2 linked regions of the Aggregicoccus sp. 17bor-14 genome follow. The protein of the gene in region 2 interacts with the protein of the main gene of each other region in a pairwise test. Links are inferred from orthologs where the notes say so. Each region holds a gene or a part of one and is shown on either strand. Other genes may lie near its edges.

Region 1 (6,325 bases), on a different replicon or contig from region 2:
CTTGCGCGGCGGCACGGTGCCGAAGTCCAGGCCCGCCTCGGGGGTGATCTTCAGGTCGCAGGGGGGCAGCGCCACCGCGCTGCCGCGCACGTTGAGCTTCACGGTGGCGCCGTTGTAGGCGTCCGTGCGGATGACGAGCACGTCGCTCGCGGGGCCCTCGCGCACCGGCTCGTAGAAGATCTTGAAGGTCACCTCCTCGCCCTGCTGCAGGACGTAGGGGGTGGCGAGGGGCGCGTTGGTGAACTGGCCATCCGCGGGCCGCGCGGCGTCACCCCACGAGAGCCCGAGCAGGCGCAGCGGGCCACCGTTGTCCGCGCCGCAGTTCTTCACCGTCACCAGGCGGAAGGTCTTGGAGCCCAGGGGCTTCTCGCCGAAGAGCACCTCGCCGCCGGAGGGCGAGAGGCACACCTCGGAAGCGCCACCGAAGCCGCGCATCGTGATCTCGGTGGTGGGGTGGCGCTTGCTCTGGACCGTGAAGCGCGCCGAGTCCTCGGCGAGGTTCGGGTGGCCCGGGCTGTAGGTCATGGTCCAGCTGCGGGTCTCCCCCGGCTGCAGCACCAGCGGCAGCCCGGTCACCTCGCCGGAGAAGGACGCGTCCTTGCCGTCGCGCACGAAGCCCGTCACCGTCACCGGCTCGGTGCTGATGTTCTTGATGCTCATGGGCTGCTGCGCGTCGCGGTCCAGCGGCACCGCGCCGAAGTCGATGTCCGGCGGCACCGCGATCACCGCCTGCTCGAGCGCCTCGGCGGCCACCTGCACCGGCACGTCCGCGCAGCCGCGGCACGGGGTGATGGCGAGCACCACGTTCTTGATGCCCACCTCGTGCGGCGAGAAGGTGACCGGCACCTCGCGCTTCTCGAAGGGGGCGAGCGTCAGCGGCGCCATGCTGAACTCGGCCTGCTGCTCCTTGGTGCCGAGGAACTTGGGGTTGACCTCCACCGGCAGGTCCGAGGGGTTCTCCAGCGCGAGCTGCAGCGTCTTGCTCGAGTCCGCCTCGATGCGCCCGAAGTCCAGGCGCGAGGGGCTGATGCGCGCCCACGCGTCCACGCCCGTGCCGGTGAGGGGCACGCGCAGCTGGCGCGCCTTGGAGGAGTCCGTCTGGATGACGAGCGTGGCCGGCATGTCGCCCGGAGCGAGCGGCGTGAAGCGCACCTTGAGCTGGCTGGCCTCACCGGGCGAGAGCTTGTGGGGCCCCGCGTCCTGGAAGCGCGCCACGTACTGTCCCGCGGGCCCCTCCACCCAGGCGTCCTGCACGGTCACGGTCATGCGGCCCACGCTGCGCAGCGTGAACTCGACCTCGCGCCCGTCGAACACCGCCACGCGCTGGAACTGCATGCCGCCGGGCGACACCGTGAGCTGGCCGTCCGTGAGCGTGGTCCGCTGACGGTCCACGCACCCCGACGCCATCCCCACTCCCACCAGTCCCACCACGAGGCTCAAGAGGCCCCAACGCCGATCCATGGCTCCCAACCCCCTCCGCGACGCCACTCGTCCCACCATGCCGGAAACGGGCCGATGCCCGTGCCGGATCAGGTCGCGAAGCTAGGCACCCCCCTCTGGGCAGGCAACTGCCCACGCAGGCGAAAGCGCTGCGCCGTGTGTGGAAGCGCGTTGCCCTCTGCTGCAGTGTGCGCCGGGAGGTGCGCGGGATCAGTTCAAGCCCGGGGCCAGCAGCGCCGAGAGCGGCTCGCGCCCGTCCCACGTTCCACTGGCCGACAGTGGGCGCAGCCGCGCGAACAGCTCCTCGCTGTACCAGCCCTCGCGCCGCGTGCGCTGCACGACACCTGCGTGGCGCTGCCCCGCGTAGGCGAAGCCGCGCACCGCGGCGCCGCTCTGCCAGAGGCTGAAGGTGGCCTGCTTGAGCAGCGGCACCTCGCCCGCGGCGAGGCTCGCGACCAGCCCCTCCTGCCGCGCGAGCACCTCCTCGAGCGCGGCCGCGGCGGCGCGAAAGGCGCGCAGGTGGCGCAGCCGCAGCGTGGCCCGGGTGAGCACGACGAGCGGAGCGGCCGCCCCCTGCCCGTCCTCGGCTCCCGGCGTGAAGCCGGCGAAGGGGTCCACCCCACCCCACGCCCCGTGCCAGCGCACGGGCCGCATCCGCAGCGTCCACTGCTCCACGGCGCGCGCGCGCCAGCCGGCCGCCACGCGCGAGTGCGCCTCGAAGGCATCCAACGCCGCCGCCGAGTCCCACACCGTGAAGGCCGCCCAGCGCGTGGGCTCCCAGGGCCCGAAGCCCCGCCCGCGCGCAGTGCCCAGGAGGCGGAAGAAGCGCAGGCCGGGCGTGCGCGCGAGCTGCATCGACTCCAGGCCCTGGCGCAGCAGGGCCCCGGGCACGCCGCGCGGCGCGTAGCGCAGCAGCGTGAGGGCGGCGAGGGGCGAGGTCGGAGCGAGGAGCGTCACGGGGCCGGCGCCCACCGGAGCACGGACGGGGCGCGCGCGCAAAGGGGAAGCAGGCGTCAGTCCGTGGGCCGGCTGCGCCGCAGGCGCTTCGCCTCGTAGAGCGCGCGGTCGGCGCGCTGCAGCAGGTGCTCGGCGCTCTCCTCCCAGTCGCGCTCGCTCGCGCTCGCGAGCCCGAAGCTCGCCGAGAGGTACACCTCGCCCTGCTCGAGCAGGATGGGGCGCAGCCGCAGCTCCTCCTCCACGCGCGCGACGAAGCGCCCGGCGCCGGCGCGATCCGTGTCCGGCATGGAGACCACGAACTCGTCCCCGCCAATGCGCGCGGCGAGATCTCCGGAGCGCTTGCACGCGCTGAGCGCCTGGGCGAGCGCGCGGAGGGCCTGGTCACCGGCCGCGTGGCCGAAGCGATCGTTGAGCTCCTTGAGCCGGTCCTGGTCCACCATCACCACGGTGAGCTCCGTGCGGGTGCGCGCGGCGCTGCGCAGCGCGGGCGTGAGGAAGGAGCGCAGGCGGCGGCGGTTCGCGAGCCCGGTGAGATCGTCGGTCGCCTGCAGGGCGCGCTCGCGGCGCAGATCCTCGGAGCGCGCGAGCGCGTTGCGCACGCGCGCCACCAGCTCGTCGGCCACCACCGGCTTGGTGAGGTAGTCGCTCGCGCCCGCCTCGAAGCAGAGCACCTTCGCCTCGGTGTGGGTGGAGGCGCTCACCACCAGCAGCGGGATGTGGGCGGTGTCCTCGTCGCTGCGCAGGAGCGAGAGCAGGGAGAGCCCGTCCAGCCCGGGCATGTTCAGGTCGGTGACGATGATGTCCGGGCGCAGCGCGCGGGCGAGCTCCGCGGCGCGCACCCCGTCCGGGGCCAGGTGCACGTCGAAGTAGCGGGCCAGCAGCTCCCCCACCCCGTCGCGGCTCTCGCGGTCGTCGTCCACGTAGAGGACCCGGAAGCGCCCTTTATGGGAATCGGCGCCCGCCTCGGGCACGGCCGCGAGCAGCCCCCCCTCGTTCGCCGCCCCCCACCCGCCGCCCGGCGAGCCCAGCCGGCCGAGCTGCTCCTGGGCGCGCGCCAGCTCCGCCTCCACGCGCCGCACCAGCTCGCGCTGGGCCCCATCGAGCGCCTGCGCCACGGGCCCGCCGAGCAGCAGCGCACGCAGCCGGGCCTGGACCTCGGCGAGCGCCGCGCCGAGCTCGTCCGCGGCGGCGGCGACCTGGGGCGGCGGCGGGGCTGGGTTGGGGGCGTCGGCGTCCAAGGCGGGGTCCCGTGGGCGCCCTCCCTCCGCTGCCGGAGGCACGGTGCCCAACGAAGAGTGCAACCCCCCGGTGCGGGCTGCGCTTCCGCTGCGGCCGGCCGGAAAAGCGAAAGGCCCCCAAGTCCGAAGACTTGGAGGCCTTTCACGGGGAGTGCCCAAGGGGGGACTCGAACCCCCATGCCTTGCAGCGCTGGCACCTCAAGCCAGTGTGTCTACCAGTTCCACCACCTGGGCAATTCGCGGCCCCTCTATGCCTGAGCGGGCCTTGCGGTGCAACGCCTTTTTGAGGCGCTGCAGCCGCTTGTTGCTACTGCTTCGGCGCGGGCGCCGGAGCGGCGGGAGCCGTCTGGCCCGGGCGCGCCTGCTCCACGGACGCCGGCGCACCGGAGGCCGGCGCGGGCGCAGGAGAGGTGCCCACCGGGTTCGCCGGAGCGGCCGGCGCAGGCGCAGCCGCCGCGCGGCGCGCCGGCAGGGGGCCCGCGGCCACCGACGAGCGCATCCCCACGAAGGAGAGGCCCAGCGAGGTGAGGAAGAAGAGCGCCGCGCAGATGGCGGTGAGCTTGCTGAGGAAGGTGACCGCACCGCGGCCGCCGAAGGCCGTGGTGGCCGCGCCGCCGCCGAGGGCCGCGCCCATGCCGGCGTCCTTACCCGGCTGGAGCAGAATGACGAAGATCATGAACACGCACAGCAGCACGTGCACGGTCGTGACGAAGGCCAGCATGGAATCCCTTTGGCGAAGCGGCGCGTGAGTCGTCCCCCGACAGCCCTTCGGCTTCGGGGGACGCGCACCGTACAAGAACTGACAGCGCGGAGACAACCTTCTCGTGCCCTCCCCGGAGTTGCCGGGGCGCCCGAGCGGGCTAGCGCCCCGCGCGCACGATGGCGGCGAAGTCCGCCGCCTTGAGGCTGGCCCCACCCACCAGGGCGCCGTCCACGTCCGGCTGCCCGAGCAGCTCCGCGGCGTTGTCCGGCTTCACGCTGCCGCCGTACTGGATGCGCACCCGGGCGGCCGTGGCCCCGTCGTGGAGGCCCGCGAGCTGCTGGCGGATGGCCGCGTGGACCTCCTGCGCCTGGGCGCTGGTGGCGTTGCGGCCGGTGCCGATTGCCCACACCGGCTCGTAGGCGAGCACGAAGCGGCCCACCTGCTCTGCGGAGAAGCCGGCGAGCGCCCCCTTCACCTGGCGGCTCACCACCTCCAGGGTGCGCCCCGCCTCCCGCTCCTGCAGGGTCTCGCCCACGCAGACGATGGGCAGCATCCCGGCCTTGAGGACGGCCTGGCTGCGGCGGTTCACCGTCTCGTCCGTCTCGCCGAAGAACTGCCGGCGCTCGCTGTGGCCCACGATGACGTAGGCGCAGCCGAGCTCCTTCAGCATGGGGGCGGCCACCTCGCCGGTGAAGGCGCCGGACGGCTCCCAGTGGCAGTTCTGCGCAGCGAGGCCGAAGCCGCTGCCCGCGAGCGCGCCGGCCACCGGGTGCAGGGCGGTGAAGGGCGGTGCGAGCACCACCTCCACCCCGGCAACCTCTTTCAGCAGCCCGCGCAGCTCGCCCACCAGCGCGAGCGCCTCGGCCACCGTCTTGTTCATCTTCCAGTTGCCCGCGACGATCTTCACCCGGGCTCCGGTCGCGCTCGCCATCTAGCGGGTCTCCAGGGCCTTGATGCCGGGCAGCTCACGCCCCTCGAGGAACTCGAGCGAGGCGCCGCCGCCGGTGGACACGTGGCTGAGCTTGTCCGCGTAGCCCATCTGCTGCACGGCCGCGGCGCTGTCGCCGCCGCCGATGATGGTCACCGCGTCGCGGTTGTTGGCCATGGCCTCGGCAATGACGCGCGTGCCCTCGGCGTACTTGGGGACCTCGAAGAGCCCCATGGGGCCGTTCCAGAGCACCGTCTTCGCGTCGCGGATCCACTGCGTGTACATGGCGCGCGTCTTGGGACCGATGTCCAGGCCCATCATCGTGTCCGGGATGACGCGGTCGTTCACGTCCACCTTCTGCCCGGCCTCGCCGAACTCGGTGGAGCACACGTGGTCCACCGGCAGCACGATGGGGGTCTTCAGGCGCTGCGCCGCGTCCAGCATCTTGGTGGCGAGCGAGAGCTTGTCCTCCTCCACCCGGCTCTTGCCCACGTTGATGCCCTGCGCCTTGAGGAAGGTGTACGCCATGGCGCCGCCGATGAGCAGCGCGTCCACCTTGGGCAGCAGGCTCTCGATGACCTTGATCTTGTCGCTCACCTTCGAGCCGCCCAGGATGGCCACGAAGGGCTTCTGGGGGTTCTTGAGCGCGCCGCCCAGGTACTCGAGCTCCTTGCGCATGAGCAGGCCCGCGGCCTTCTCCTTCACGAAGGGCACCATGCCGGCAGTGGAGGCGTGGGCGCGGTGCGCGGTGCCGAAGGCATCGTTCACGTACACGTCCGCGAGCGCCGCGAGCTCGCGCGCGAAGGCCTCGTCGTTGGCCTCCTCCTCCTTGTGGAAGCGCAGGTTCTCGAGGAGCGCCACCTGGCCCTCCTTGAGCTCGCGCACCAGCTTCTTCACGCCGTCACCCACGCAGTCGTCCGCGAGGATGACCTCGTGCTTGCCGCCGAGCAGCTCGGAGAGGCGGCCCGCCACCGGCTCCAGGCTGAGCTTGGGGTCCGGGCCCTTGGGGCGGCCCAGGTGGCTGGCGAGGATGACCTTGCCGCCCATCTCCAGCGCGCG
Region 2 (7,005 bases):
CCGCCGCTCTCGGCCAGGGCCTTCTTGCAGTCCATCATGCCCGCGCCGGTCTGCTCGCGGAGCTCCTTCACCATCGAGGCGCTGACCTCAGCCATCGTCATCTCCGTTGCTGCTAGGGGGATCGAAAAAAAGGAAACGGCCGGGAGGCGCTGGGGAGCGCCGCCCGGCCGAGCACTCGGGAGGGCTGCGCTCGGGTGAGCGCCGCCCTCGGGAGACTGCTTACTCGGTGGGCGCCTCGGCGCTGCCGGAGTCGGCGGCGGGGGCCGCGTCCGCCGCGGGAGCGGCCGGCGCGTTCTTCATCTCCACCACGGGGCCCCGGCGCTCGTTGCCACCGCGGTCGCCAGCGCCGCGGAAGCCACCGCGGTCGCCGCCGCCGAAGCCACGGCGGTCGTCGCGGCGGGGGCCACGGCGGTCGTCGCGGTCACGGCCGCCGCCGCGCTCGTCGCGGCTCTCCTGCTGGTCGCGCTCGCTGGCGCCGGAGGCCTGGTAGCGGGCCGCGCCCTCGATGCAGGCGTCCGCGATCTTGCTCGTGAAGAGCTTGATGGAGCGGATGGCGTCGTCGTTGCCGGGGATGACGAAGTCGATGTTGTCCGGGTCGCAGTTGGTGTCGACCACGCCGATCACCGGGATGCCGAGGCGGCTCGCCTCGTGGATCGCGATGTGCTCCTTCTTCGGGTCGATCACGAACACGCAGCCGGGCAGCTTGTTCAGGTCCTTCACGCCGCCCAGGTTGCGCTCGAGCTTCTCCTGCTCGCGCTGCAGGCCGGCCACTTCCTTCTTCGGGAGGCGCTCGAAGGTGCCGTCCTCGGCCATCTTCTCGAGCGTCTTGAGGCGGTCGATGCCCTGCTTGATGGTCTTGAAGTTGGTCAGGGTGCCACCCAGCCAGCGGCTGGTGACGAAGAACTGGCCGGCGCGGCGCGCCTCCTCGGCGATGGTGTCCTGCGCCTGCTTCTTGGTGCCCACGAAGAGGACCGAGCCGCCGCGGCTGGTCACGTCCGCCACGAAGCGGAACGCGGCGCGCGCCATGGTGACGGTCTTCTGCAGGTCGATGATGTAGATGCCGTTGCGGGCGCCGAAGATGTACGGCTTCATCTTCGGGTTCCAGCGCTTGGTCTGGTGGCCGAAGTGGACGCCGGCCTCCAGCAGCTGCTTCATCGTGATGCCGCTCGCGGCGGCCATGGCCTGCGCCTGGGTGGGCTGCTGCGTGTCTTGCGTTTCCATTGTCGTCTCTCTCGGTTCTTGTTCCGCCACGCCCGCTTGGGACTGCGCCGGTGGCCCTCCTCTGCGGAGAATCCCGTAGGAGCACCAGTCACCGGACACGGACGTGTGAGTATTTGGTTCGGGTGAAAAAACAGCGTCCGCCCCCGGGGGGACCCGGAAGCGGACGGCGTACCTAACAGAACCCCTCCGGGCGCCGCAAGCTTCGTGTGTCCGGGGCCTACAGCCCCGGGACGCCCCGGCAAGCGGTCTGCCCGGCCGGAGGCCAGGCGAGGGTCAGGGGGCTAGGCCGTGGCCTCGCCGCCCCCGTGGCACTTCTTGTACTTCTTGCCGCTGCCGCAGGGGCAGGGGTCGTTGCGGCCCACGCGGGGCCCCTCGCGCTGGGCGGCGGGCTGCGGGGCGGCGGCGGCGCGAGCCTGCTGCTGGGGCTCGGGCTGGGGCCTTCCTTCCGCGTCCGCGCGGCCCTCGTGCGCCTGGGCGGCCTTCTGCGCCATCTGCCGCTGCAGGCGCGCAGTCTCCTCGGCCGCGTTGCGGCTCTGCACGCGCATCAGCTGGCCCACGAACTGGTGGCTGATGGTGGAGAGCATCTGCATGAAGCCCTCGTAGCCCTCCTTCTTGTACTCCTGCTTCGGGTCCTTCTGGCCGTAGCCGCGCAGCCCGATGCCCTGGCGCAGGTGGTCCATGGCGAGCAGGTGGTCCTTCCACAGCCCGTCGATCGTCGCCAGGTAGCGGTACTGCAGGAAGCGCAGGAACTCCTCGCCGAACTCCTCCTGGCGCTGGGTGATGACCTTGCTCACCACCTCGAAGATCTGCTCCTGCAGGTGCTCGCGGGTGCCCGCCGGCGTGAAGCTCATCTCCACGTTGAGCGAGTCCTTCACGCTCTGCTGCAGGCCCTCGAGGTCCCAGCTGTCCGGGTTCTTGGTGGGGCAGTACACGTCCGTCATGCGGACGATGACGTCCTCCACCGCGTCCAGGACCAGCTCCTGGAAGTCCTGCCAGCTCACCGTCTCCTCGGTGCGCAGCTTGACCTTGGTCTTGGGGTCCTCCTCGTACTCGATGAGCGGGATGCCGGCGCCGGCAGCGAGCACCTTGCGGCGCAGCTTGTAGATGGTGCGCCGCTGCTGGTTCATCACGTCGTCGTACTCGAGCAGGTTCTTGCGGATGTCGAAGTTGTGGCCCTCGACCCGCTTCTGCGCCCCCTCGATGGCGCGGCTGAGCCACTTGTGCTCGATGACCTCGCCCTCCTGCATGCCCATGCGCTCCATCAGGAGCGTGATGCGCTCGGAGCCGAAGATGCGCATCAGGTCATCTTCGAGCGAGAGGTAGAAGCGGCTCATGCCGGGGTCGCCCTGGCGTCCCGCGCGGCCGCGCAGCTGGTTGTCGATGCGGCGGCTCTCGTGGCGCTCGGTGCCCAGGATGTAGAGGCCGCCCAGCGCGCGCACCTCCTCGCGCTCGGCGCGGGTCTGCTCGGTGAACTGGTTGAGCAGCTCGGTGTACCTGCGCGCGTGCTCGGCCAGCGCCGCCTGATACGCCGTCAGGTCCACGGGCGGCGCGGCCGGGTCGCTGCTGGGCTCGGGCGGCAGGGGCTCGGGGCCCACGGCGTTGTGGGCGAGCACCTCGGGGTTGCCGCCCAGGAGGATGTCCGTACCGCGGCCGGCCATGTTGGTGGAGATGGTGACCGCGCCCTTGCGGCCCGCCTGGGCGATGATGTCCGCCTCGCGCTGGTGCGCCTTGGCGTTGAGCACGTTGTGCGGCACGCCCTCCTTCTTGAGGAAGGAGCTGAGCGCCTCGCTCTTGGCGATGGACACCGTGCCCACGAGCACCGGCTGCCCCTTCTCGTGCAGCTCCTTGAGCTCCTTGGCGGCCGCCTCGAACTTCTCGCGCTCGGTCTTGTAGACCACGTCGTCCAGGTCCCGGCGGATCATGGGCCGGTTGGTGGGGACCACGCGCACGTCGAGGTTGTAGATCTTCGCGAACTCCTCGGCCTCGGTGTCGGCGGTGCCGGTCATGCCCGAGAGCTTGGAGTACATGCGGAAGTAGTTCTGGAACGAGATGGTGGCGAGCGTCTGGTTCTCGTTCTCGATCTTGACGCCCTCCTTCGCCTCCACCGCCTGGTGCAGGCCATCGCTCCAGCGCCGGCCCGCCATGAGGCGGCCGGTGAACTCGTCCACGATGATGACCTCGCCGTCCTTCACGACGTAGTCGCGGTCGCGCTTGTAGAGCGTGTGGGCGCGCAGGGCCTGCTCGACGTGGTGCAGGGTCTCGATCTCGCCCGGGTCGTAGAGGTTCCCGATGCCGAGGCGCTTCTGCAGCTTCTCGATGCCCTCGTCCGTGAGGGCCACGCTCTTGCCCTTCTCGTCCAGGGTGTAGTCCTGGTCCGGCACCATGCCGGGGATGACCGCGTCCACGCGCTTGTACTTGTCGGTGGTGTCGTCGGTGGGGCCACTGATGATGAGCGGGGTGCGCGCCTCGTCGATGAGGATGGAGTCCACCTCGTCCACGATGGCGAAGTTCAGCTCGCGCTGGACGTAGTCCTGCAGGCGGAACTTCATGTTGTCGCGCAGGTAGTCGAAGCCGAACTCGTTGTTCTGCCCGTAGGTGATGTCCGAGCGGTAGGCCTCCTGGCGCTGCTTGTCGCTCAGGTCGTGGAGCACGCAGCCCACGGTGAGGCCGAGGAAGTGGTGCACGCGGCCCATCAGCTCCGCGTCGCGGCGGGCGAGGTAGTCGTTCACCGTGACGATGTGCACGCCGCGCCCGGAGAGCGCGTTGAGGTAGGCGGGCAGCGTGCCGGTGAGGGTCTTGCCCTCGCCGGTGCGCATCTCGGCGATGCAGCCCTCGTGCAGGAACATGCCGCCGATGAGCTGCACGTCGAAGTGGCGCTGGCCGAGCGTGCGGCGGGCCGCCTCGCGGGTGAGGGCGAAGGCCTCGAAGAGCAGCTCGTCGAGCGGGCGGCCGTTCTGGACCTCCTGCTTCATGCGGGCGGTGGCCGCAGGGAAGTCCTCGTCCCGGAGCGCCCGCATCTTGCTCTCCAGCTCGTTGATGCGCGCTACCTTGGGGCCCGTCTTCCTGAGCTCGCGCTCATTCTTCGTGCCGATGATCTTCTTCAGCGTCCACTCGATCATGTGATTTGGCTCTCTCGGCCGAGGCTCGCCTGGCGTGTGTCTTCTGGCCTGTGTCTTGGCGCGCAGATTCTCTGAACGCGGCAGGCGAGTGAAGGGAAATCCCCGGAGACGGAAGATGTAAGAGGCGGGGGAGACGTGCGAAACCGGCAGTGGTCCTCAACGATTCCCCCTGGCCGGCCGCCCAACGGGGCGGCAGGCCAGACTAAGGCGGATTAACACCTTGGCAATGTCGCGCGAACGAAATCCCCGCTCGAAGGGCTCCCGGCCCTCTCAAAAGGCCGGCCCGGGCAAGGGCGGCAAGCCGGGCCCGCGCCCCGCCCCGGCGCCCTCCGGCGAGCGCCGCCCCGCCTCCCGGGCGCAGCGCGCGGCGAGCGCCGCCTCGGCCCGCAAGGGCTACCACGCAGCGCCCGCTCCGGGCGCAGGCCCCTCGGCGGCGCGCCCGCCCCCGGTGCCGCCGCGGGTGCGCGCCCCTCCCCTCCCCCGCGAGCCACTGCTGCCGCGCGCCGGGCGCTTCCTCTGGACCTGCCGCGCGGGCTTCGAGGCGCACCTCTTCGAGGAGCTCGCCTGGGCGGGCGCCGCCCCGCGCCTCGTGGCGGAGGCCCTGGTGGAGAGCGATGTACGGGCGGGGCTGCTGCCAGCCTTTGCCCGGCAGGGGCTGCGGGTGCTGGAGGCCTTCGCTCCGTCGGCGCCCGAGGCGGCGCCCGCGCTGCTCGCCGGGCGCCTGCTCGGCGCCGTGGGCAAGGCGCCCTTCGCGCTGCAGGCCTTCACCCCGGACACCGCGGCGGCGAACCCCCTCGCCTCCGAGGCGGAGGCGCTGCGCGACGCGGTCGCGGCCGCGCTGCCGGAGGGCCGGGTGCTGGCCGAGCCCGAGCGCGCGCGCGATGCGGGCGGGCTCCTGGTCTCGCTGGTGCTCGCGCCCGGGCTGCTCGCGGTGGGCAGCGCGCCCGCGCGCGAGGCGCTGAGCCTCGCGCCCGGCGGCCGCCAGCGCATGCGCCGCGAGGCGGATGCGCCGAGCCGCGCCGCGATGAAGCTGGAGGAGGCGCTGCACGCGCTGCCCCTGGAGCCGGCGCGCGGAGACGTGTGCGTGGACCTGGGCGCGGCGCCGGGCGGCTGGACGCAGCGGCTGGTGGCGCGCGGCGCGCGCGTCATCGCCGTGGACCCGGCGAAGCTCCTGCCCGAGCTCGCGCGCAACCCGCGCGTGCGCCACGAGCAGGCGAGCGCCTTCAGCTACGAGCCCGAGGAGCCGGTGGACTGGCTCTTCTGCGACATGGCCTGGCGCCCGCTCGAGGTCGCGCAGCTGCTGGCCAAGTGGGGGCGGCGCGGCTGGGCGGACCAGCTCGTCGCGAACATCAAGCTGCCCATGGACGACAAGAACCCGGTCCTCGTCCGCGTGCGCCACACGCTGGAGCAGGACGGCGGCTGGCAGGGCCTGCGCGTGCGCCAGCTCTACCACGACCGCGACGAGGTCACCGTCACCGCGCGCCGGCGCTGAAGGCCCTTCCCCTCCCATGCCCTACCCACTCGACGACGCCACCGCGAACCGCCTCGTGAACCTCTTTCCCCGCGTGCTGCAGCGCGAGCGCGAGCCCGTGCAGGCGGCGCTCACCCTGCTGCTCGAGGCCGAGGAGGCGCGCCGCGGCGCGCCCGACGCCACGGGCGCCCTGGGCGCGCTCGCGCTGCTGCAGGGCACGGTGCTGAAGGAGGAGTACGACCTCTCCACCCACGCCCACCACGACGCCTGGCGCGTGGACGCGCTGGTGGCGGACGTGCGCGGCCTCATCCACGTGAACGCGCGGCACGGCTTCGCGGCAGGAGATGCGCTGCTGCGCGGGGTGGTGGGCGCGCTGAAGGGCGCCTTCCCCGGCGCGCGCGTGGTGCGCCTGCACGGCGACTGCTTCGCCGCGCTGCTCGTGCCCAGCTCCGGGCTGCAGCTCGATGAAGGCGCTGGCAACGGTTCAGCGGCGCGGGCCGAGGCAGCACTCACGGAGGCGGCGCGCGCGGCGCTGCCCGCAGGCGCGGAGCTCCCCGGCTTCACGCTCGCGCAGCTCTCGCTCGCCGTGCGCTCGCCCTCCCACTGGCAGGTGCTGGGGCCGCTGGTGTGGGCCGAGCTCGAGCGCGCCTTCGCGCTCGCGCGCATGGGCGGGGAGCGCGGGGTGCAGCGGCGCACGCTGGAGCTCGCGGGCGCGGTGCCCCTCACGCCCTGAGGGGCCCGGTGGGCGCACCACCCCTGGGCCCGCGCGCCGCGATGGCGCCCGCCCCCTGGGCGGACGCGCAAGCGGGCTGCGGCAGAAGCTGCCCTGCTGCGCAGGCCCCCCCGGAAAGCGCGCGGCCCGCGCAGGGGTCCGCGAAGGGACTCCCGGGCGGGCCGTGGGGCGCCGTCGCGCTGCGTTCCTCGCTACTCCTCGAGGATGAACTTGCGCGGGTTCTGCGGGATGCCGTTCACGCGCACCTCGTAGTGCAGGTGCGGGCCGGTGGAGCGGCCGGTGTTGCCCACGTTGGCGATGGGGGTGCCGCGCTTCACGCGGTCGCCCGCCTTCACGTTGATCTTCGCCAGGTGGCCGTAGCGCGTCTTGATGCCATAGCCGTGGTCGATGACGATCACGTTGCCGTAGCCGCCCTCGAGCCCCGCGAACACCACGGTGCCGTCCGAGGGCGAGAAGACCTC

What was found.
Region 1: the proteins of secA (region 2) and secG interact in binary tests that used the Escherichia coli proteins (3 or more experiments, as listed by UniProt). The link is inferred for Aggregicoccus sp. 17bor-14 from one-to-one orthologs.

Annotation. Positions count from the first base shown.
Region 1 is NZ_VJZZ01000001.1:636,438-642,762, forward strand. What follows is about bases 2,650-5,329. They hold secG (preprotein translocase subunit SecG), read right to left. Parts: upstream 4,357-5,329; coding sequence 3,943-4,356; downstream 2,650-3,942. Other genes in these bases: FGE12_RS02820 (diguanylate cyclase), read right to left, coding at 2,650-3,635; tpiA (triose-phosphate isomerase), read right to left, coding at 4,496-5,269; pgk (phosphoglycerate kinase), read right to left, coding at 5,270-5,329. Outside these bases: FGE12_RS02810 (choice-of-anchor D domain-containing protein), read right to left, coding at 1-1,461; FGE12_RS02815 (spheroidene monooxygenase), read right to left, coding at 1,651-2,397; more of FGE12_RS02820, read right to left, coding at 2,454-2,649; more of pgk, read right to left, coding at 5,330-6,325. UniProt on the Escherichia coli protein: Subunit of the protein translocation channel SecYEG. Overexpression of some hybrid proteins has been thought to jam the protein secretion apparatus resulting in cell death; while this may be true it also results in FtsH-mediated degradation of SecY.
Region 2 is NZ_VJZZ01000004.1:292,343-299,347, forward strand. The notes cover bases 1,303-4,662. They hold secA (preprotein translocase subunit SecA), read right to left. Parts: upstream 4,341-4,662; coding sequence 1,503-4,340; downstream 1,303-1,502. In the rest of the region: tsf (translation elongation factor Ts), read right to left, coding at 1-95; rpsB (30S ribosomal protein S2), read right to left, coding at 220-1,221; 23S rRNA (cytidine(2498)-2'-O)-methyltransferase RlmM, read left to right, coding at 4,801-5,832; FGE12_RS10005 (GGDEF domain-containing protein), read left to right, coding at 5,849-6,544; FGE12_RS10010 (M23 family metallopeptidase), read right to left, coding at 6,736-7,005. UniProt on the Escherichia coli protein: Required for protein export, interacts with the SecYEG preprotein conducting channel.